Regions from separate parts of the Nocardiopsis coralliicola genome, predicted to be linked through region 2. Evidence: riboswitches for the same ligand, from Rfam matches in the RefSeq annotation. Region 2 holds a riboswitch; the other holds the start of a gene.
The links. Region 2 has a riboswitch for glycine ahead of gcvT (glycine cleavage system aminomethyltransferase GcvT). Riboswitches for the same ligand answer to the same signal wherever they lie in the genome.

Region 1 (14,554 bases), on a different contig from region 2:
CACGCCCTCGCTGCGTTCTCCTCTTCTCGACTGGGAAAACCCGCCCTGACGCTCTCGCCGGCCTTGCGCCGGGTGCGCCGGGCGGGCGTGCGGCAGCCGACCCGGTGCGAGCGGCGGCCGGCCGTGGCGCGAATAACAGTTCGGGACGGCCTCGGCCCCGCCGCCCCGGTCAGCGCACTACGGTGCGTCACCGGGCGGGCGGGGCCACAGGGAACGGCGCAAACCTGCTGATGGCACCGGCGTGTCGCGCGCGAAATCCGCGGCCGCCACGCCCTACGATGATCACGAGTCGCTGCTGAGCTGCCGAAACCGCCCCCCGACCGGTGGATGACACCGGATGGCGCACGGTTCCGCGACGCGCCGGGGGGTGTCGTTGACGCTCTCTGCGCGACCGGCTTACCTTCAATGTCGAAGCACCCGCGGCGCAACCCTTCGCAACCCCCTGGCGCTCGCGGGCCTGAGAGGCCGGAGGTTCGGCGTGGCGGTTATGAGCGGCGGTCAACAGGCTTCCGCCCCCGATCCATCGGCGACACAGCGAGCGGGGGAGCAGGGCCTACTGTGTGAAGAGGGCGTGGTGGCGCTGCCTATGGACATCGGCTACCGGGGCCCCACCGCGTGCGCCGCGGCGGGGGTCACCTACCGCCAGCTCGACTACTGGGCGCGGACCAAGCTGGTCGGGCCGAGCGTGCTGCCCGACCCCGGCGGCGCAGGAGCGCCGCTGTACGCCTTCCGCGACATCCTCATGCTGAAGGTGGTCAAGCGCCTGCTGGACACCGGCATCTCGCTCCAGCAGATCCGCATCGCGGTCGACCACCTGCGCGGCCGCGACACCGCCGACCTGGGTCAGATCACCTTGATGAGCGACGGTGTCAGCGTCTACGAATGCACCTCGCCGGACGAGGTCATCGAACTCATGCAGGGCGGCCAGGGCATGTTCGGCATCGCACTGGGGCGCGTCTGGCGGGAGCTGGAGGCCGCGCTCGGCGAGGTGCCCGGCGAGCGGCTCGCCGAACCGCTTCCCGACACCCCCCACCCCGGCGACGAGCTGGCGCGCCGCCGCCGCGAGCGCAAGACCGGCTGACCCGCGGCGCCCCGCGGCTCCGCAGCGCCTGGTGCGCCGGCACTGCGCGGCGGTGTGCACCAGCCCGCTGCGGCGGCCCCCATCCTGGCCCGCGCCGCCCTCTGCGCGCACGCGGTTTTCCGCAACCGCCTGATCCTCCCGCGCGTCGCAGCGCGGCGTCTCCTACAGTGGGGCACGTCTACCCGTAGTACGACACAATGGACACGGGCGGTCCGGCCAGTCCGGAGCGGCGCACCGGCGCTGAAGGTGCCGGAATGCGGCGTATCGCGGGATACTGGGCCAGATGATCGTCCACGAGTAGGACCGGCCGCGACCCATCGCAGCCAGATACAACTGCATCGGCCGTCGATACCGCGTGGGAGAGACCCCGGACGGGGCGCCGACGGGGCAATACTCCCCAGTAACCTCTCAGGCACCAAGGACCGCGCGGAGAAGGCCACTCTGAAGCGGCGGGCGCGCGCCCGCACGGGTGGAAGCCCGCAGCCTCACGGCCGCGAGCGACAGAGGGGGAGACACCGAGGAGAGCAGCCGCACCCGCGGCAGATGCGACCAGGAGGTCTCCATGTCGGAGCCGACGACCCCCCGATCCGCCCCTGACGGAGCGGCCGGCCCCGCGAGTGCGGCCGGCGCCCCCGCGCGCGTTTTCGCCGACCGGCACATCGGCGCCGACCCCGGCGCGATCGCCGAGATGCTGAAGACCGTCGGCTTCGACTCGCCGGCCGCGCTGATGTCGGCCGCCGTGCCCGAAACGATCCTGACCGCGCCCGGCACCCCCGCCCCGCTCGACCTGCCCGCCGCCGCGAGCGAGCGGGAGGCGCTGGCTGAGCTGCGCGCCTACGCCGACCGCAACACCGTGCGCACCCCGATGATCGGCCGCGGCTACTACGGCACCCTGGTTCCGCCGGTCATCCAGCGCAACATCCTGGAGAATCCCGCCTGGTACACGGCCTACACCCCCTACCAGCCGGAGATCTCCCAGGGCCGGCTGGAGGCGCTGCTCAACTTCCAGACCGCGGTCGCCGACCTCACCGGGCTCGCCGTCGCCGGCGCGTCGCTGCTGGATGAGGCCACCGCCGCCGCCGAGGCGATGACGCTGGCCCGCCGCGCCACCCGCGTCAAGAGCGACGTGTTCGTCGTCGACGCCGACGTCTTCCCGCAGACCCTGGCGGTGCTGCGCACCCGCGCCGAGCCACTCGGCATCGAGATCGTCACCGCCGACCTCACCGAGGGCCTGCCCGACGGAGACCTGTTCGGCGTGCTCGTGCAGTACCCGGCGTCCAGCGGCGCGGTCCGCGACCCGGGCCCGGTCATCGCGGCCGCGCACGAGCGGGGCGCGCTCGCCGTCGTCGCCGCCGACATCCTCGCCCTCACGGTGCTGGCCAGCCCCGGCTCCCGCGGCGCCGACATCGCCGTCGGCTCCACCCAGCGGTTCGGCGTCCCGATGGGCTTCGGCGGCCCGCACGCCGGCTACATGTCGGTCCGCGAAGGGCTTCAGCGCCAGCTGCCCGGCCGCCTGGTCGGCGTCTCCAAGGACGCGGCCGGGAAGACGGCCTACCGGCTCGCCCTGCAGACCCGCGAGCAGCACATCCGCCGCGAGAAGGCCACCAGCAATATCTGCACCGCGCAGGTGCTGCTCGCGGTGATGGCCGGCATGTACGCCGTCTACCACGGGCCGCACGGGCTGCGCGCGATCGCCGAGGACGTGCACGCCCGCACCGTCCGCCTCGCCGACGGGCTGCGCGCCCGCGGCGCCCGGGTGGTGCACCCGGAGTTCTTCGACACGCTGCGGGTCCGCGTGCAGGGCGGGGCGGCCGCGAAAGTCGCCGCGGCCGCTGAGCGCGGCGTCGACCTGCTGCGCGTCGACGACGACACGGTCGGCATCAGCTGCGACGAGGCCACCACCGACGCCGACATCGCTGCGGTCCTCGCTGTCTTCGGCACCGACCCCTCCAGCGCCGCCGCGGAACCGCGCAGCGCGCTCCCCGCTGACCTGCAGCGCGGGGTCGACTACCTCGACCACGAGGTCTTCCACTCGCACCGCAGCGAGACGTCGCTGCTGCGCTACATGCGCGGCCTCGCCGACAAGGACCTAGCGCTGGACCGCAGCATGATCCCGCTGGGCTCGTGCACGATGAAGCTCAACGCCACCGCCGAGATGGAGGCGGTGACCTGGCCGGAGTTCGCGCAGCTGCACCCGCTTGCGCCGCTGTCCGGGGCGGCCGGCACCGTTGCGCTCATCCGCGACCTGGAGCGCTGGCTGGCCGAGGTCACCGGCTACGACGCCGTTTCGCTGCAGCCCAACGCCGGCTCGCAGGGAGAGCTGGCCGGCCTGCTGGCCATCCGCGGCTACCACCGCAGCCGCGGCGAGACCGGCCGCGACGTCTGCCTGATCCCGTCCTCGGCGCACGGCACCAACGCCGCCAGCGCCGTCATGGCGGGGATGCGGGTCGCCGTGGTCGCCTGCGACGACGCCGGCAACGTCGACCTGGACGACCTGCGCGCCAAGCTCGACAAGCACGCCGGCGCGGTGTCGGCCATCATGGTCACCTACCCCTCGACGCACGGCGTCTACGAGGAGTCCATCACCCAGGTGTGCCGCCTCGTGCACGAGGCCGGCGGCCAGGTCTACGTCGACGGCGCCAACTTCAACGCGCTGCTCGGCTGGGCCAAGCCCGGCAAGTTCGGCGCCGACGTCAGCCACCTCAACCTGCACAAGACCTTCTGCATCCCGCACGGCGGCGGCGGTCCGGGTGTGGGCCCGGTCGCGGTCCGCAGCCACCTCGCCGGGTTCCTGCCCAACCACCCCGGACAGCCGGAGGCCGGCCCGCACACCGGTGTGGGCCCGGTCTCGGCGGCGCCGTTCGGTTCGGCGGGCATCCTGCAGATCTCCTGGGCCTACATCCGCATGATGGGCGGCGACGGCCTGCGCGCGGCCACCGAGGCCGCGGTGCTCACCGCGAACTACGTCGCCAAGCGCCTGGAGCCGTACTACCCGGTGCTCTACACCGGCGAGGGCGGCCTGGTCGCCCACGAGTGCATCATCGATGTCCGCGCCCTGGCGAAGAGGACCGGGATCAGCAACGAGGACATCGCCAAGCGCCTGATCGACTACGGCTTCCACGCGCCGACGATGTCGTTCCCGGTCAACGGCACCCTCATGGTGGAGCCGACGGAGAGCGAGGACCTGGCCGAGCTCGACCGGTTCATCGACGCCATGATCGCCATCCGGCACGAGATCGACCGGGTCGCCGACGGCACCGATGACGCCGACGACAACCCGCTGAAGAACGCGCCGCACACCGCGGAGGCCCTCACTGCCGACGAGTGGGACCACGCCTACCCGCGCAGCCGCGGCGCCTACCCGGTCGCGCGGCTGCGCCGGGAGAAGTACTGGGCGCCGGTGGCCCGCATCGACCAGGCCTACGGCGACCGCAACCTCGTCTGCTCCTGCCCGCCGCCGGAGGCGTTCGAGGGCATGTGACCGACCGGTCCGGCCCGCGGGTCCGGACCGCGCTCCGCCGGCCGCTGCAGCGGCCGGCGGGACCTGTACTGCCCCCGCCCGGAGCCCGGGCGGGGGCAGTGCTGTCGGTACCCCGGCGCTGGAGGGGCGGTGGGGCGGGGGCTCGGCGGTTGGTGCGCGGCGGTGCGGACGGAATTATCGGAAAGATTGTTTTCGGTAAGCGCGCACGTCATGCAGCGGCCGAATGGGAGCGTTCCCATTTTCTGGTGGCGCCCCTCTTGCGGGCGCCCAGGTGCCGCCGTAGCGTCGCCACTGATTCGATCCGTGACCGGGCAGGCGCGCTCGGTCATCCCGCACCCGCGTCCCGATCCGCGGCGCTCCCGCGCCCGGGCGGGGCAGATCGGAGCCCCCATGTCCCCCTTTGCTTCGTCCCCCTCCGCGGGGCGGCGCCGCCGCTCCGCCGGCCGCCCGGCCGGGATCCGCCCGGCCGTCCCGGCCGCGCTGGCCTCCCTCGCCGCGGCCGCCGCCCTCGGGATCGTCGCCGCTGCACCCCCGTCGGCGGCCGAGCCGGCCGCGGGCGCGGCCGACCTCGTCTGGAGCGACGAGTTCGACGGCGAGGCGGGCGGCGCCCCGGACGCCGCGAACTGGACCCACGAGACCGGCGACCACGGCTGGGGCAACGGCGAGCTGCAGAACTACACCACCAGCCGGGAGAACTCCGCCCTCGACGGCGACGGCAACCTCGTCATCACCGCCCGCCAGGAGGGCGAGGGCTACACCTCGGCCCGGATGGTGACCAAGGACAAGGTCGAGCACTCCTACGGCCGGGTCGAGGCCCGTATCCAGATCCCCCGCGGCCAGGGCATCTGGCCGGCCTTCTGGATGCTGGGCGCCGACTTCCCCGAGACCGAGTGGCCCAACTCCGGCGAGATCGACATCATGGAGAACGTCGGCTTCGAGCCCTCCACGGTGCACGGCAGCGTGCACGGGCCCGGCTACTCCGGCGGCGAGGGCATCACCGGCGGCTACGACCACCCGCAGGGCGGCGACTTCGCCGACGGCTTCCACGTCTACGCGATCGACTGGGAGCCGGGCTCCATCACCTGGTCGGTGGACGGCGAGCCGTTCCACACCGTCACCCCCGCCGACACCGGCGGCAACGAGTGGGTCTTCGACCAGGAGTTCTTCCTGATCCTCAATGTCGCGGTCGGGGGAGAGTGGCCCGGCTATCCCGACGAGACCACCGAGTTCCCCCAGGAGATGAAGGTCGACTACGTCCGCCTGTACGACAGCTGACGCGCAGTCCTCCGCCGGGCCGGCGGCGCGCACTTCGGCCCTGCTGCCGCCGCTGACGCCCCGGAGTGGACCGATGACGGGTCCGCTCCGGGGCGGCCGCAGGGGAGGCCTGGGGTGCCGGGGGAGCGCTTTGCCGCCGCGGAAATCTACGCCGTAAAGGCGGCGGGATGTGTGCCGCACCGCCCCGGCGGACGCCGGTCGCACCGCAACACCCGGAACGAAGGCGGCCGAGGCCGGTGCAGGAACCGCTAGTCTCCTTTCGGACCGCGCCTTCGGCCGCCCCGGCGGAGGGCGCCCGCCCCCGCGCCCCCGGAGACTGCAGCGATGACAGCGACGACCGGAGCCTCGGCCACCGGCACCCCCGACGGCGATCCCGCGGACCTCTGCGAGCAGGGGCGCGACCTGGCGGCGAGCGGGCACTACGCCCGGGCCGCCCAGGTCTATGAGCGGGTGCTGGACGGCGGGTCCGAGGAGTACCGCGCCCAGGCCGCCATGGGACTGGCCGTCGCCCGCCACGGCGCCGGCAAGGTGGCTGAGGCGCGCGCCGCCGCGCGGGCCGCCATGGCGACGAACGACCCGGAGTACGGGCCGCGGGCCGCCTGCCACCTGGCGCTCACCTTCGAGGAGGAAGGGCGCGACGACGGCGCCGAGCAGGCGTGGCGGCACGCGCTCGACTGCGGCAACGACCGCTACACCGCTGCCGCCCACCACGGACTGGCGCGGATCCTGGAGGACCGCGGCGAGACCGAGGCCGCCCAGCCGCACTGGCAGGGCGCCCTGGACGGCGGACCGGCGACCGCTCCCGCGGCCGCGCAGGACTACGCCGAGCGCCTGCTGGCCCGCGGCCTGCCGGCCGAAGCAGAGGAGGCCGTGCACCGCGGCCTGGAGAAGGACGAGCAGCCGGGGCTGCGGCTGCTTCTCGGCGCGGTCCATGTCGAGCGCGCCATCGCCGAGTTCGGGGCCGTGGTCGACGCGGCCGCGCCGCAGCGTCCCGCGCGCCGCTCCGCGGCGCAGGGGGGCGGCCCGCAGGCAGCGGGGGAGCGGCGCGCCGAAGACCGCGGAGAGGCCGGCGTCGGGCCGGGAACGGCCGCGGCAGCCACGGAGCTGCTGGCCCGCCTGCTGGCGGTGCGCGGCGACGCCGATGCGGCGGCCCAGGTCTGGGAGGAGGGCGCCGGCCACGCAGACGCCGACGTCGCCGAGGACGTGCGGGCCCGGCTGCGGCGCGGCTTCCTCCCGGGCGACGGTGAGGGCGACGAGGCAGCCGCCTGGTGGGACCCCTTCCTGGAGGCTGCGGAGGCCGAGGGGACGACGCCGATGCTGGCCGGCGAGCTGTTCGCCGCACTCGGCGACCTGCACGCCCGGGCGGCCCTGCCCGTCGTCGAGGGCGAGGTGCGCGTGGCCGAACTGCGCCGGGCCCTGGAAGGAGCGGTCCGCATGCCCGGCTCCTACGTGTGGGGCCGCGCCCTGTACGACGATTTCCGCGAACGCCTCCGGCAGGCGTCCGGCTCCGATGGCCCCGTGCTCCCCGACGGCTGGCCCGACCAGCCGGAGTGAGCCGGGGGCGGGGGCTGCGGTAGCCGTCCGCCGCGCCGCTTGGGTAGCCTCCTCCTGCCCGCTGGGCGGCGCGGGGAACGCCGCGGCGGGCGCAGTGGCGCCGAGGCGGCTGATGGGGGAGAGGCAGTGGGAAGCGCGGTTCCCGCCATGGACGCGGGCGGGCTGATCGGAGCGGTCGGAGCGCTGCTCGCGGTCGGTGGGACGATGCTGGCGGTCGGGCTGCTCGGACGCTCGGGCCGGCTGGCGCCCAACGAACTCGTCGGGATCCGCACCAAGGCCGCGCAGAGCAGCGACCGCGCGTGGTACGCGGTGCACCGGGCCGCTGCCGGGTGGATGATCGCCGGGGCCGCCGCAGCGTTCCTCGGCATCCCGGCCGTCCTTCTCGGCGGCAGGGCCGATGTGCAGGCGGCGATCCTGGCGGGTGCGGTTGCCGCGGCGGCGGCATTGGGCGGTATCGGCGCTGTCCGGGCTGGGCGCAGGGCCGGCGCAGAAGCGGCGCCGGACGGCGGCTAGCCCCGCCTCCGCCGGCGCTCCGAGCGCGGTGCGGCGCCGCCGTGCCGCAGGTGCGGCGGGCCGGGGCCGACGCCCTAGGTTGGGGGCATGGACCTGGAGATCGAGACCGCCAAGGGGCCGGGCCGCGTCACGGTGGAGCAGCCGGAGGGCGAGCCGCGGCTGCTGCTGGCCGTCACACACGGAGCGGGAGGCGGCGTGGATGCGGCCGACATCGACGCGGTGCGGGCCGCTGTCCTGGCCGGCGGTGGGGCCGTCGCACTGGTGACGCAGCCCTACCGGGTCGCGGGCCGGGCGATGCCGGGCGCCGCGACCGGGCCGCAGGACGAGGCATGGTCGGTGCTGATCCGTGAGCTGTGCGCGGAGACCGGTGCCGGGACCGGGAGCGGCCCGCCGCTGGTGCTGGCCGGGCGCTCCAACGGGGCCCGGGTGGCCTGCCGGACGGCGCGGGGGCTGGGTGCGGCCGCGGTGGTCTGCCTCGCGTTCCCCGAGCATCCGCCGAAGAAGCCGGAGCGGTCGCGCGCCGCGGAGCTGCGCGGCGCGGGCGTACCGGTACTGGTGGTCAACGGCGACCGCGACCCGTTCGGGGTGCCCGATGCGGGCGACGCCGAGACGGTCGTGGTGCTGCCGGGGGAGCGGCACGATCTGGCCCGCGATCCGGCGGCGGTCGCTTCGGCCGTGGCCGGATGGCTCGCCGAACGGTTCCCGCCGCGCTGACGGTGGCGGCGGGCGCCGCCCCCCGGAAGAATCGGCCGCTCCGGGGATGGGTGTGCCCGCCGGGGATGCCCCGCGGGCACGGGCCGCTCCAGCTGGCGAGGCTGTGGCCCTCGTCGACTGCGGTCTCAGGCCGCCGAGGCCACCGACGGGCGATGGGGAGCGACGGTACGGCCGTCGGGAAGGAGCTCACCGGTGTCCTCGAACAGGACGACCCCGTTGCAGAGCAGGCTCCAGCCCTGCTCGGGGTGCTCGGCGACAACGCGGGCCGCTTCGCGGTCCATGGCGTCGTAGGTCGGGCACTGGTTCTCGTGTCGGCACATGGCGCGCCTCCGGTCTGGTGTGCGTGCGGGGCCGAACCGCGGCCCCGAGGGAACCATAGTGGGCTGGACCACACCCTTGTGTGCGTTCTCGCATAATCCGACGCGGAGTGCGAGCGTATGGATCGACCCGGCCACCCGGATGGCCGCATCCGGACGGCCGGTTCTTCGCGGTCCCGCGGCCCCGGAACCGGGAGCCGGCCGGGGCGGGGGCCGCGCGTCAGCGGCTGCCGGCGAGCGCGTCGCGGGAGAGCCGGTCGGCGCGGCGCACCGTCTCCGGGAGCCGGTAGCGCGGAGTGAGGCGCAGCGTGAGCGCGGTGGCGCCGGCGAGGTCCGCGCGGTGGCCGACCGAGACGTAGACGGGCTTGACGCCGGCCCGGGTCCGCACGGCCCGGCCGACGGTGGCGCCGGAGTCGACGAGGGGTGTCCACGCGCCGCGCTCGGCGCCCGGTTCGTCCGCGCTGCCGGTGAACCGCGACTTCGCGACACCGATCGCGGGCCGGTCCAGCAGCACGCCGAGATGGCTGGCCAGCCCGAACCGGCGCGGATGGGCGATGCCGAACCCGTCGCAGACGAAGACGTCGGGTGTGACCGTGAGCCGCTCAACCGCGGTGAGCAGCGGCGGCAGCTCCCGGAACGCGAACAGGCCGGGCACATAGGCGAACCCGGGCTCCGCGGCGGCCGTGGCCGAGTCGACGACCTCCAAGCCGGGCAGCGCGAGGACGACGGCGGCCGCCACCAGGCGCCCGGCCGCGTCGTCGTAGGTGACATCGAGCCCGGCGGCCGTCCGCACGGCGCCGGCATCGAGCTCCTCCTCGGCCACCCGCGCCGCAAGCCTCACCTGCAGCTCCTCGGCTGCTGCCGGCTCCTCCGGCCACAGCGCGGGGTCCCCGGGGTCGAGGGCATCGGGTGCGGAAGGCTCGTTCACACGGGCGATCCTCGCATGGGTGCGCTGCTGATCCATCCAGAGGACTTCACTAGGCGTCCCTGCCGCCGCGCCGCCACCGGTCGGCAGTGACGTCGGCACCGTCGGCGAGGGACGCGATGAGGGCTCGAGCCTCGTCTGTCGGCGCGGAGACGACAAAGACGACTCCGTCCGCCTCGGTTCCAGCGTCATCGAGGAGGGCGGCAGCGAACCGTATCCGGTGGTCGGGGGCTTCCCCGAGAACCTCTCCGACCGCCGCAGCAGTGCGATGACCGTGCGGCCACGTCGCGGATGCCAGGGCGAGAAGGGACGCCGGATCTTCGCGCCCGCGGTCGAGCAGCACGTCGGTCCTGCGGATAGCGAGGTCCCGGTAGAGGCCCGCTTGCCAGAACGGCTCCTCGGTGGCGAAGCGCTCCGCATCGGCACGGCCGTCGACGTCGACAACGTGCACACTCCCAGTGTGCTCAGCGCCGTCCGCCGACTCCGTCGGTCCGCGCAACACCAGCCGGTCGGCGTAGCTGTCCATGAAAACCTGGTGCTCTTCTGAGAGCGCCTCCAAAGCATCCCCGGTTCCTGGACGGTCGACGGCGCGGACGTAGAAGAGCATGGCGGGAGACTATACGCGCCAAGGCAAGGACGCCTCCGGGCGCTGAGGTGCCTCGGGGCGGCCGGCCGGGCGGCGAGCTAGTCGCGGGTGGGACGTAACGCGCCAAGGGAAGGGCGGCTTCGCCGGGAGCTTCTCCTGCTCTGCCCCGCCGCTTCGGGATCGCGGTGCGACCAGTGATTCTGCTGTTCGCGGAGCGGGGTGGACCAGACCGAAGGCTCCCGCACCTCTGCAGCCCGCTTCCCGGCGTTCAGTGCGTCGGACAAGCCGAAGACGGCAGCGACGGCAGCGGTGTCCGGGCCCTCGGGCGGCGGCCGGGCGCGGGCGGGCGGCTCGCGAACCCTTGGTAACACCCAATCGGCGCCGCAACTGCCACCTTTCCAGCGGCAAATCCCCGCGGAATCGAGAGGCGTGATCCTTCCGCGGCTCACTTCACCGGGCTATTTTCACTCTGCGTGGCGACATGCGGGTCGAAACCGGGCGTCAGTCACCGGCGGGGCGCGGGTGTCCGGTTTGGGGCCCACGCGCAGGAGCGCGGCGCGTTCGTTTTCGGGGGATGGCCAGATCACTGCTGCCTCACATCACCCAAAGTGCCCAATTCGGCGTCACGACTCGCGCCTTTTCGCCGGCCTGGCCGCGGAAAAGGTGGGTGTGCGGAAATCGGACATCGCCACACTGTGTGACCCCGAGTTTGTGAAGTTCAGCGTGGCGCGGAATTGGGTTCTGCGTACAGGGTCCATAGGGGGGAGGGTGTCTCCTGCTCGGTCCGGGTTTGCAGGGCCCCCATTGCGGCGTCCGTTTAATGGAATTTGCCCCCCACCCGCGCTCCGCGACCAGCCCGCCACCCGGCCGACCAGCCCGAGCCCTCTGTCCAGGCTCGCCGTTGCTGCCGCTATTGCGCTTGCCCGACGCAATGGCCATCGGTTGGCCGGCTGCCGAGAAGCGGGAGCCTGCGGTCTCAGCCGTCCGAGCCCGGCGAGCATCAGCGCCCCTGGTCATGCGCCGACTTCGAAGTGGCGGGACAGGGGGAGAATCTGTCGGCGAAGCCGGCCTTGTCCTCCCGCCGTGGACCTTGCCGCTCCACCAGCAGCCGCGGAAGGCCCGTCCGGATCGGGGCGGATTCCGGCTGGAACCCCTGCGGCGCGGGAATCGCCGTGTTTAGTATGTCGATCGTCGTGTGTCGGATGTCGCTGCGGGCCGGGGGCGGCTGGAGCGGCCGCGGGGGCGCGCGGGCGCTGTCGGGAGGGCGATTGCGGGTCGGACTGTTCATCGCGTGCGTCACGGACGCCCTCTACCCGGACACCGGGCGTGCCGCCGTGCGCCTGCTGCGGCGGCTCGGCTGCACCGTCGTCTACCCGCCCGGCCAGACCTGCTGCGGCCAGGCCCACCACGCCTCCGGCTATCGGCGCGAGGCCGCTGCGCTGGCCGCCCGGTTCACCGGGGTCTTCGCCGACTGCGACACCGTGGTCACGCCGTCAGCCTCCTGCGCTGCGATGGTCGGCACCCGCTACCCCGAACTGGCCCGGCGCGATCCGCGTATCGGGGACGTGCCGCGGGTCGCCGAGCTCACCGAGTTCCTCACCGACGTGCTGGGTGTGACCGACGTCGGCGCCGCCTTCCCGCACCGCGTCGCCTACCACCCGACCTGCCAGGCGGCCGGCGGCGGTGACCGGCCGCTGCGGCTGCTGCGCGCCGTGCGCGGCATCGACCTGGTGGAACTGCCCGGACCGCAGTGCTGCGGCTTCGGCGGCACCTTCGCCTGGAAGAACGCCGACACCTCGGTTGCCCTCGCCTCCGACGCGGTGCGCCGCATCGGGGAGAGCGGCGCCGATGTCGTCTGCTCCGACGATGACGCCTGCCGCATGCAGATCGGCGGGGCCCTCTCCCGGCTGCGCAGTGGTGCCCGCACGGTGCACATCGCCGAGATCCTCGCCGCCACGGCGCCGGCGCCCGCCGGGGCGCCGCGGTGAACCGCCCGTTCAGCGGAGTGCTGCGCGCCCTCGGTGGTGCGCGGGCCCGGCGGACGCCGCACGGACCGCCGCGGTTCGCCGACACCGCCCGGTCCGCACTGGCCGATACCGACGCCCGCCGGTCCCGCTCTGCTGCGGCCCAGAGCCGGCGGGACTCTGCCGCCCGCGGCCGCGCAGCCGAACCCGACTGGGACGGTCTGCGCCGCCGCGCCACCGCCGTGCGGCGTGCCGCGCTGGCCGACCTGGAGCGGCACCTCCTCGCCTTCGAGAAGAACGCCGCGGCGGCCGGAGCGACCGTGCACTGGGCGCGGGACGCCGATGAGGCGGGCCGCACGGTGGCCCGCCTCCTCGCCGCGACCGGCACCGGCCGCGGCGCGCCGCCCGCCGCGGCCGTCGCGCGCGCCTCCTCCGCCACTCTCGGCGAGCTCGGTATCGCTGCCGCGCTGCACGGCGCAGGGGTGCCGACCTGCCCGACATCGGTGGGCGACCTTGTCGCGGAGGCGTCCGACACCGCAAGCACCGCCCGCGGCCACGGGCGGGCGCGCGCCCGCGCCGCACTCGCGGCCCGGCTGCCCGGAGCGCCCGCAGGCCTGCCGGCCGAGCCGGCGGCGCTGGTTGGTGCGGCCCGCGACTACCTGCGCGAGGCCCTGCTGGAAGCCGAGGCGGCGCTCACCGGGGCCAATGCGCTGGTCGCCGATTCCGGCAGCGTCGCTGTCCTGGAGAGCGAAGGCAACGTGCGCCTGGGGGCCGCGCTGCCGCGCACCCTGGTCACCGTCGCCGGAATCGACAAGGTGGTGGCGTCCTGGAGCGACTTGGCCGTGCTGGCCCGGGCGTGGGCGCGGTCGGCGACCGGAGCTCCGATGCCGCCCGCGCTGTCTACCTGGACCGGTGTCGCGGCCGGCGACGGGCCGGATGCCGTGCACGTCGTCCTCGTCGACGGGGGGCGCACCCGCGCCCTGGCCGACCGCACCGGGCGCCAGGCGCTGCAGTGCATCCAGTGCAGTGCGTGCAAGGACGTCTGCCCGGTCTACGAGAAGGTCGGCGACGGGCCCTATGGATCGGTGCACTCCGGTCCGATCGGCGCGGCACTGGTGCCGCAGCTGCGCGGCACGCGCGCCGCCCGTGAGGCCTCGCTGCCGTTCGCATCGACGCTGTGCGGCGCCTGCACGCAGGTCTGCCCGGTGGGCGTGGACATCCCGTCGGTGCTGCTGGAGTTGCGGGCGCAGGTGGTCGACGAGCGGCGTGCCGACCCGGTGCCGCCGCCGGAGCGGGTCGCCGCGCAGAGCGCCGAATGGGTGCTCTCCGACGCGCGCCGCTACCGCAGGGCGCTGGGCACGGTCCGGCGGTGGGCGGTGCTCGGCGCGCGCGACGGCCGGATCCGCCGCCTGCCGGGCCTGCTCGGCCGGTGGACCGATGCGCGCGACCTGCCGGAACCGCCGCGCCGGTCGTTCCGCGACTGGTGGTCCGGCGGCGGCGCGTGAAGGGGGCGCGGATGGGCAGCGGCGATGCGGCGCGCGAGGAGATCCTGGCGCGGGTCCGCCAGGCCGCGGTGGTGGCGGGCGAAGCGGCGGATGCGGGGCCGGACTCCGGCGCCGCCGGAAGCCAGGCGGGCGGCGGCCCCTCTGATGCCGGCTTCGCGGAGCCGGCAGAAGGGGGCGGGCGCGGCCGCCCGCTGGAGGAGCTGTTCGGCGAGCGGCTGGCAGCGGTCGGCGTCGGGGTGCAGCACGTCAGCGGCGTCGACGACCTGCCCCGGGTGATCGCGTCGGCGCTGTGGGCGCGCGGGGTGCGCCGGGTCGCGGTGCCGGCCGGACTGCCGGCCCGGTGGCTCTCCGACCTCGACGGCGTGTGGGCGATGCGCGACGACCCGCCCCGCGCCCCGCTGTCCGTACGCGCCCTCGACGGGGTGGGCGCCTCGGTGACCCGCTGCGCGCTTGCGGTCGCCGACACCGGAACCCTCGTGTTCGACGGCGGTGTCGGCCAGGGGCCGCGGCGCCTGGCCGCCCTGCCGCCCTACCACGTGTGCGTGGTGGAGTCCGGCCAGGTCGTGGCGGACATGGCTGCGGCCCTCGCCGCCCTCGACCCGGCGCGGCCCACCACCTGGCTCACCGGCACCACCGAAT
Region 2 (8,946 bases):
CACGTGATCCTGCGCGGCGGCCGGACCGGCCCCAACCACGGCCCCGAGCAGGTCGGGGCGGCGCTGGACACCATCGCCTCCTCCGGACTGCCGCGCCGGCTGATGATCGACGCCAGCCACGCCAACTCCGGCAAGGACCACCGCCGCCAGCCCGGCGTCGCCGCCGAGATCGGCGCCCAGGTCGCAGCGGGCGAGCAGGGCATCTCCGGTGTGATGCTGGAGAGCTTCCTCGAGGAGGGCGCGCAGAAGCTGACCGACCCCGCGGCGCTCGACTACGGCCGGTCCATCACCGACAAGTGCATGGGCTGGGACTCCACCGTCGAGGTGCTGCACGGCCTCGCCGAGTCGGTGCGCGCCCGCCGCAAGGCCTGACACCCGAAGGCGCAGGCGGCGCACGCAGCGTGCGGGGCGGGGCGGCGGGCCGCGGTCCTGGACCGCTGCCGCCCCGTCCCGGAGCGGCAGCGGAGCGGATCAGCCCTCTGCGCCGTGCCCAGCTGCCCGTTCAAGGTCCTGCGGCGCAGGCGCGCGCGTGGCCAGGCTCGCGGCGACCAGGGCCACCACCGCCGCTGGGAGGGCCACGATAACGCCGTTGACGTCGCCCGGGGCGCCCGCCGCCTCCCAGCCGACCGTGGCTGCGGCGCCGACCACCAGCGCGGCGACCGCGCCGGCCGTGGTCGCCCGCTTCCAGAACAGCACCGCGAACACGGCCGGCGTGAGCGCGGCGCCGTAGATGGTGTAGGAGTACATCTGCAAGTCCAGGACGGTGGGGAAGAACAGTCCCAGCACCACCGCGACGACGGCGACACCGAGGACGGCGGCCCGCTGAAGAACGAGGGCCTGCCGGTCGGCCATCGGCGCGCGGCGGAACCGCGCCAGCAGGTCGTAGACGATGTTGGACGCCGAGGACAGCATGAACGAGGAACCGGTCGTGATGACGAACGCCACCGCGCCGGCCAGCAGCAGGCCGCCGATGAGGACCGGGACATACCCCTCCGAGGCCAGCCGCAGCACTGACTCGTCTCCGTTGATACCGGGCATGAGGACCGATGCGGCCGTCGCCAGCAGCACCACCGGGATGAACACGAAGAAGCTGGAGACCAGCATGCCGGCGGTGGATCTGCGGGCGCTGCGCTCATCTTTGGCCGCGGCGAGGCGCTGGTAGAGGTTCTGGTCGGCCAGCAGGAGCAGGAACAGCGGCAGGAAGTAGCCGAGCAGCTGGAGTCCGCTGAGCCCGCCGGTCAGCGTCGCCGACTGCTCCGGCAGCCCGTCCCAGTACGCGCCGGGGCCGTCCACCGCCGCGAAAACCAGCGGCACTGACACGAACAGCGCGAACAGGATGACGATCGCCGAAGCGAAGTCGGTGTAGGCGACCGAGAACAATCCGCCGGTCACCGTCAGCACGGTCACCACGGCCGCGATGAGCAGTGCTCCCTGGGTCGGGGAGAGCGGGGTGATCAGCGCGACGACGTACCCGCCGCCGACGAACTGCGACGCAACCAGGCCGACGTAGGCCAGTGTGGTGACCACTGCGGCGACCGTGCGCACCGAGGCGCCGAACCGGGCCTCAAGCAGCTCCGGGATGGTGTGCTTGGCGGCCCGGCGGATGCGGCGCGCGGCCAGCAGCAGCACGAGGATGCCGAGCGGTGTCCCGGCGAAGAACACCAGCCCGGCGGCCGGCCCGTAGGTGTAGGCGAAGTTCGCTCCACCGATGATCGTTCCCGATCCCACCCAGGTGACCAGGAGCGTGGCGATCATGACCGGGGTGGACAGCCTCCGCCCGGCGAAGAGGAAGTCGTCGCCGCCCGCGAGCTTGGACGAGCGGGCGCAGTAGAGGCCGATACCCACCATCACCAGGAGGTATACGGCGAGGATGATCAGATGTGTGGTCTGCATGTGCACCTTCGTGAGGGGCCGAACGGGGAATGCCGGGCCGATGGAGGTGATGCAAGCAGTCCGATCCAGTGAAACGCAACACTTATTGCATAAAATGTGGCGTCGATCACCGGGAAGTGCCACGGCCGGCCGGAAGCGGAGCCGGCCCCGGTCCGAATCAGAAGAGCTCTGCGCGCCGCCAGAGGCGCTCGGCCTCCCGGACGCTGGCCAGCGCGCGCTCCCCGCCCACCCGGGCGAGCTCGGCGAGCAGCGCGTGGACCACCGCCATGGCCGGGGTCAGCGACGGGAACATGCCCGCGCCCTCGCTCGGCACCACCACAACGTGCGCGGCCGTACCGGCCAGCGGCGAGTCCCTTCGGTCGGCGAGGAGGGCGAGGGGCACGGCCCGCTCCGCCGCGATGGCGGCCGCGGAGCGCAGCGCGACCGGCAGCATCCACAGGTCGCAGATGAAGAGCAGGTCCCGCGGGCCCATCCGGGACAGCAGATTGACCAGGGCAGTCCCGCCGACAGGGCACGTTTCCACGTCGTAGCCCATGATCCCGGCTGCATGGGAGAGCTGGAGTCCGGGCGCGGCGAAGGTGCCCGATCCCAGAACCAGTGTCCGGCGGGCCCCGTGGATGGCCGCCGCCATGGCGCGCACCTGGTCCGGGTCGACGGTCTGGTCCAGGACGCGCAGGCCCGCGCGGTCGGAGCGGATGGCTTCGCGCACCGGATCCCCGTCGGCGCCCGCGTGCTCGGCCAGTACCTCGCCGGCACTCAAGGACGCCAGGTAGCGCGCGCGGAGCTCGACGCGGAGCGAAGGCCATCCGCTGAAGCCCAGCTGCTGCGCCGCGCGGACCACCGTGGCGACGTTCACCTCCGCACGGCCGGCGAGCTCGGCCGTGCTGGCATACGACGCGAACCTCGGCTCGTCGCGGAGTACCCGGATCACCCGCTCGGCTGCCCTGCCCAGCCGCCCTCCCGCGAGCGCGGTCTCGATCCAGTCCGCCATGGCCCCTCCGTCATCGCCCCCTGCGCCGCCCGCATCCGCGCCGCCGCACTAGCGATACCACCACCCGGAGGGTCGCACCGACTCTCTGCAACATATATTGCACATCAGTGCCGTCTTCGGCGGCGCCCCATCCCTCGACCGGAGGTGTCCCATGACCACACGCACCCTCTACACCGATGCAGCACTCGTCGATCCGGAGACGGGGACCCGCAGCCCGGGATCGTGGCTGATCGTGGAGGGCGACCGCATCGCCGGCCGCGGCAGCGGCGCGGCACCGCTGCCCGAGCCGGGCGCGCCGGCTCCGGACACCGTCGACCTTGCCGGCGCCACCCTCATGCCGGGGCTCATCGACGCCCACGTGCATCCGACCGCGTTCAGCGCCGACCTCGGCGCCGCGATGGACCATGCGCCCTCCTACGTGGCGAGCTATGCGGCAAGCTCCCTCACGGCGATGCTGCGCCGCGGTTTCACCACGGTGCGCGATGTCGCGGGCGGCGACTGGGGGCTGGCACAGGCCGTGGAGGAAGGGCTGATCGACGGCCCGCGGCTGATGTTCGGGGGCAAGGCGCTCTCGCAGACGGGCGGACACGGCGACTTCCGCACCCGCGGCCGCCAGGGCGCCGACGCGCACGCGTGCTGCCCGGGCGCGGGTCTCGTCTGCGACGGGGCGGACGAGTTCCGCCGGGCGGCGCGCGAGCAGCTGCGGACCGGCGCCCACCACCTCAAGATCATGCTCTCCGGCGGTGTCGCCTCCCCGACCGACCGCATCGACTCCACCCAGTCCTCCGCGGACGAGATCCGCGCCGTCGTGGAGGAGGCCGAGGCCGCCAACCGCTACGTCACCGGGCACGCCTACACGGCGCGGGCGGTGAACCGGGGGCTGCGCCTGGGCGTGCGCTGCATCGAGCACGGCAACCTCATCGACGAGTCCACCATCGAACTGCTCCTGGAGAACGACGCCTTCCTGGTGCCGACCCTGGTCACCTACCGGGAACTGGCCGAGCAGGGCGCGCGCAACGGGCTTCCCGCGCAGAGCGCGGCCAAGGTCGACACCGTGCTGACCCGGGGACTGGACGCGCTGCGGATGGCGCACGAAGCGGGCGTCAACCTGGTCTACGGCAGCGACCTGCTCGGCGGCATGCAGTCGCACCAGAGCGGCGAGTTCGCGATCCGCGCCCAAGTGCAGCCGGCCGCGGATGTCCTGCGCGCCGCCACGACGACCGCGGCGCGGCTGCTGGGCTTGGAGGGCGAGGCCGGCACGCTCCGCGTCGGAGCCGCCGCCGACCTGCTCGTCGTCGACGGCGACCCCCTCGCCGACATCGCTCTCCTCGCCGACCCCGCAGCGTCGGTACGCACCGTCATCCGCGCCGGCCGGGTCCGGCACCGGCGTACGGACGCCTGACCCGGCCGGCCCGCGCCGGCCTCCGGCCCGCCAGCGGTATGCGGCAGGTGCCCGGTCGGCGCGGCGCTCCGCGCGAGCGGTCGGCCTGGAGGGGCGGAAGGGCCGCTGCTAGGGTGAGGGCGGTCGTCGACCCCGTGCGGGAGAGCGTCCGCGCAGCCGGTGCGGGCCGCCGAAGGAGCAATCCCTCCCCAGAGAACCTCTCAGGCACACGGACCGTCCGGGCGAGACCACTCTGGAAAGCAGGGGCGACGCCGCCCCCGCCGAAGGTGCAAGCCGCGCCCTGCGCGGCGAAGCTCTCAGGCACAGATGACAGAGGGGGAGGATGGCCCGAGCCCGGTTCCACCCGACGACCATCCTCTCAGGAGACCCCATGAACGCCGTCGGCGACTCCGCCGCGGAACTCCGCCGCACTCCGCTCCACGCCGTCCACGAAGAAGCCGGGGCAACGCTCGTCGACTTCGCCGGCTGGTCCATGCCGCTCCGCTACAGCAGCGAGAAGGCCGAGCACACTGCCGTCCGCGAGCGGGCCGGACTGTTCGACCTGTCGCACATGGGCGAGATCCACATCCTCGGCCCGCAGGCCGACGCGCTGCTCGACTACGCGCTGGTGGGCTTCCTCTCCAAGGTCAAGACCGGCCGCGCCCGGTACACGATGATCACCGACGCCGACGGCGGCGTCCTCGACGACCTCATCGTCTACCGGCTCGAAGAGGACCACTACCTGGTGGTCGCCAACGCGGCCAACGCCGCAGCGGTGCTGTCCGCGCTCACCGAGCGCGCCGACGGCTTCGACGCCCGCGTCGAGGACCGCTCCGACGGCACCGCCCTCATCGCGCTGCAGGGGCCGAAGGCGGTCGAGATCCTCGCGCCGCTGACCGACGCCGACCTCGGCGGGATCCGCTACTACGCCGGCTACCGGCACACCGTCGCCGGCTATCCGGTGCTGCTCGCCCGCACCGGCTACACCGGCGAGGACGGCTTCGAGCTCTTCATCGAGCCCGGCACCGACGCCCCCGCCGTGTGGCGGGCGCTGCTGGCGGAGGGGGCCGAGCACGGCCTGGTCCCGGCCGGCCTGTCGGCCCGCGACACGCTGCGCATGGAGGCCGGCATGCCGCTGTACGGCCAGGAGCTCAGCCGCGACCTCACCCCGTTCGACGCCGGCCAGGGCCGGGTCGTCAAGTTCGACAAGGAGGGCCCGTTCGTCGGCCGCGCGGCGCTGGAGCGCGCCGCCGAGCGCGGCGGCGGGCGCCGGCTGATCGGGCTGGCCGGCCGCGGCCGCCGCCCGCTGCGCTCCGGGATGCCGGTGCTGCGCGACGGCGAGCAGGTCGGCACCACCACCAGCGGCGCTCCCTCGCCCACCCTGGGCCGTCCGATCGCCATGGCCTACGTCGACGCGGAGCTGGACACTGCCGCCGGCACGTTCACCGTCGACGTCCGCGGACGCGGCGAGGAAGTGGACGTCGTCGACCTGCCCTTCTACAAGCGCGAGGGGTAGGCGGCGCTGCCGGCCCGCCCTCCCGCACGGTGCGGGCGGTGCGGGCGGTGCGGGCGGTGCATTCGGTCGCGGCGCGCGGACCGGTAGGCGGCCCGCGTGTGCACTGCGCACCGCCACCCGGCACAATCACAGGTGAGCAGGGGTGCGGCCGGATCCGCGCCCGGGCCGCCGGAGACCGGTACGAACCCTCCTGGAGAGTCGAATTGAGCGTTCCCGCTGAGCTGAAGTACACCAACGAGCACGAGTGGGTGTCGATCGACGGAGGCGTCGCCACCGTCGGCATCACCACCTTCGCCGCCGAGGCCCTGGGCGACATCGTCTTCGTCGAGCCGCCGGAGGCGGGCGCCGCGGTCACCGCCGGCGACACCTGCGGCGAGGTGGAGTCCACCAAGTCCGTCAGCGACCTCTACGCGCCGGTCAGCGGCTCGGTCGTCGAGGTCAACTCCGCCGCCGTCGACGACCCCGAGGTGATCGGCAGTGACCCCTACGGCCAGGGCTGGCTGTTCAAGGTGGAGCTATCCGGCGAGCCGGAGGGCCTGCTGACCGCCGACGAGTACACCCGGCTGACCGAAGGCGAGGGCTGAGTATGAGTGCATCCGCGAACCCGTTCGACAGCACCCTGGCGGAGTTCGACCCCGAGGTTGCCGTCGCGGTGGACAGCGAGCTCACCCGCCAGCGCGACACGCTGGAGATGATCGCGTCGGAGAACTTCGCGCCCCGCGCGGTCCTCGACGCGCAGGGCACCGTGCTCACCAACAAGTACGCCGAGGGCTACCCCGGCCGCCGCTACTACGGCGGCTGCGAGTACGTCGACGTGGTGGAGACCCTGGCGATCGAGCGCGCCAAGGAGCTGTTCGGGGCCGACCACGCCAACGTGCAGCCGCACTCCGGCGCCCAGGCCAACACCGCCGTCTACTTCGCGCTGCTCAAGCACGGGGACACCATCCTCGGGCTCGACCTGGCGCACGGCGGGCACCTGACGCACGGCATGAAGATCAACTACTCCGGCAAGATGCTCAACCCGGTGCCGTACCACGTGCGGGAGAGCGACGGCACGGTCGACTACGACGAGGTCGCCCGGCTCGCCGAGGAGCACCGCCCGGCGATGATCGTGGCCGGCTGGTCGGCCTACCCGCGCCAGCTCGACTTCGCCCGGTTCCGGGAGATCGCCGACTCGGTGGGCGCCCTGCTGATGGTCGACATGGCGCACTTCGCCGGCCTGGTGGCGGCGGGCCTGCACCCCAACCCGGTGCCCTATGCCGACGTCACCACCACCACCACGCACAAGACGCTGGGCGGCCCGCGCGGCGGCCTCATCCTGTGCCGCCAGGCCTTCGCCAAGAAGATCAACTCGGCGGTGTTCCCCGGCATGCAGGGGGGACCGCTGGAGCACGTCATCGCGGCCAAGGCGGTGGCGCTGAAGGCGGCGGCGAGCGAGGACTTCGCCGACCGCCAGCGGCGCACCGTGTCCGGCGCGCGCATCCTCGCCGAGCGGCTGTCGGCGCCGGACGCCCGCGAGGCCGGCGTGCAGGTCGCCAGTGGCGGCACCGACGTGCACCTGGTGCTGGTGGACCTGGTCGAGTCTCCGCTCAACGGCCAGGAGGCCGAGGACCGGCTGCACGAGGTGGGCATCACCGTGAACCGCAACGCGGTGCCGAACGACCCGCGCCCGCCGATGGTCACCTCCGGGCTGCGCATCGGCACGCCGGCGCTGGCCACCCGCGGGTTCGGCGACGGCGACTTCACCGAGGTCGCCGACGTGATCGCCGAGGCGCTCAAGCCGGATTACGGCGCCGCCGCGCTCCGCGGGCGGGTGGAGGCGCTGACGCGCAAGCACCCGCTCTACCCGGGCCTGTAGGCGCACACCCCCGGGGCGCGGTGCGCCCCGGGGCCGGCGCGGCGGCCGGGCCGGGCACGCATCCCGCGGCGGGTGCGGTGTCCGGCCCGGCCGCTTCCGTCTGCGCCGGACCACCGCCGCCGCATCCCACCAGCGTCCTGTGCTCAACGAGGAGGGCAGGCACATGGCCATCTCAGTCTTCGACCTGTTCACGATCGGTATCGGCCCGTCCAGCTCGCACACGGTCGGCCCGATGCGGGCGGCCCGCTCGTTCGCCGCGGCGCTCGCCGCGTCCGGCGATGCGGCGCGCACCGACCGGATCGTCTGCGCGCTGTACGGATCGCTGGCGCTGACCGGCAAGGGCCACGGCAGCGACCGCGCCGTGGTGCTCGGACTGCTCGGCGAGGCGCCGGAGACCGTCGATGCCGACGCGGTGCCCGGGCTGCTCGCGCGCACCGCCGAGCGCGGTGCGCTCGACCTGCCGGACGGCACCGAGGTCGCCTTCGCGCCAGGGCGCGATGTGGAGTTCCGCCGCAAGGAGAGCCTGCCCGGGCACCCGAACGGGATGCGGTTCACCGCGCTGGCGGCGGACGGCTCCACCGTGCGCTCCACCGTCTCCTACTCGGTGGGCGGCGGCTTCGTCGTGGACGAGGCAGCGGTCGGCGCCGACCGGATCACGCCGGACACGACGGTGCAGCCCTATCCGTTCGCGTCGGCGGCCGAACTGCTCCGGATCTGCCGGGAGACCGGCATGTCGATCAGCGCGGTGACGGCCGCCAACGAGCGCGCCTTCGGCCGGACCGACGCCGAGATCCGGGCCGGGCTGCTGGAGATCTGGGCGGCGATGCGGCAGTGCGTGCGGCGCGGCGTCCTGGCGGAAGGCACCCTGCCGGGCGGCCTTGCGGTGCCGCGCCGGGCGCACCGGCTCTACCGGCAGCTCGGCGGACGCTGCGACACCGGCGGCCTGCTCGCGCCGGCGGCCGCGTCCCCCGACCCGATGGTCGGCAGCGACTGGATCTCGCTGTACGCGCTGGCCGTCAACGAGGAGAACGCCGCGGGCGGGCGGGTGGTCACCGCCCCGACCAACGGCGCGGCGGGGATCGTGCCAGCCGTCCTCCACTACTTCCTGCACTTCTGCGGCGCCGACGACGACGGCATCGTCCGCTTCCTGCTGACGGCCGGCGCCATCGGCATCCTCTACAAGGAGAACGCCTCGATCTCCGGTGCCGAAGTCGGCTGCCAGGGCGAGGTGGGCTCGGCCTCCTCGATGGCCGCGGCCGGCCTCGCCGAGGCCCTCGGCGCGACCCCCGCCCAGGTGGAGAACGCCG

Region 1: it holds a riboswitch for glycine, as region 2 does, so the genes downstream of both, gcvP (aminomethyl-transferring glycine dehydrogenase) here and gcvT (glycine cleavage system aminomethyltransferase GcvT) in region 2, are expected to answer to the same signal.

The regions. Positions count from the first base shown of each region.
Region 1 covers NZ_BAAGXT010000011.1:118,465-133,018, reverse strand. The annotation lists gene ACYVGT_RS11035 (MerR family transcriptional regulator) at 587-1,081, shown strand; glycine riboswitch at 1,428-1,516, shown strand; gene gcvP (aminomethyl-transferring glycine dehydrogenase) at 1,644-4,562, shown strand; gene ACYVGT_RS11025 (glycoside hydrolase family 16 protein) at 4,953-5,837, shown strand; gene ACYVGT_RS11020 (tetratricopeptide repeat protein) at 6,162-7,391, shown strand; gene ACYVGT_RS11015 (SdpI family protein) at 7,518-7,904, shown strand; gene ACYVGT_RS11010 (alpha/beta hydrolase family protein) at 7,992-8,618, shown strand; gene ACYVGT_RS11005 (DUF5999 family protein) at 8,744-8,938, opposite strand; gene ACYVGT_RS11000 (endonuclease V) at 9,156-9,863, opposite strand; gene ACYVGT_RS10995 (YciI family protein) at 9,913-10,467, opposite strand; gene ACYVGT_RS10990 ((Fe-S)-binding protein) at 11,715-12,434, shown strand; gene ACYVGT_RS10985 (LUD domain-containing protein) at 12,431-13,915, shown strand; gene ACYVGT_RS10980 (LutC/YkgG family protein) at 13,927-14,554, shown strand, end outside.
Region 2 covers NZ_BAAGXT010000040.1:924-9,869, forward strand. The annotation lists gene ACYVGT_RS21865 (3-deoxy-7-phosphoheptulonate synthase) at 1-372, shown strand, start outside; gene ACYVGT_RS21870 (sodium:solute symporter family protein) at 472-1,893, opposite strand; gene ACYVGT_RS21875 (MurR/RpiR family transcriptional regulator) at 2,051-2,884, opposite strand; gene ACYVGT_RS21880 (metal-dependent hydrolase family protein) at 3,036-4,286, shown strand; glycine riboswitch at 4,414-4,512, shown strand; gene gcvT (glycine cleavage system aminomethyltransferase GcvT) at 4,657-5,781, shown strand; gene gcvH (glycine cleavage system protein GcvH) at 5,985-6,365, shown strand; gene glyA (serine hydroxymethyltransferase) at 6,368-7,639, shown strand; gene ACYVGT_RS21900 (L-serine ammonia-lyase) at 7,803-8,946, shown strand, end outside.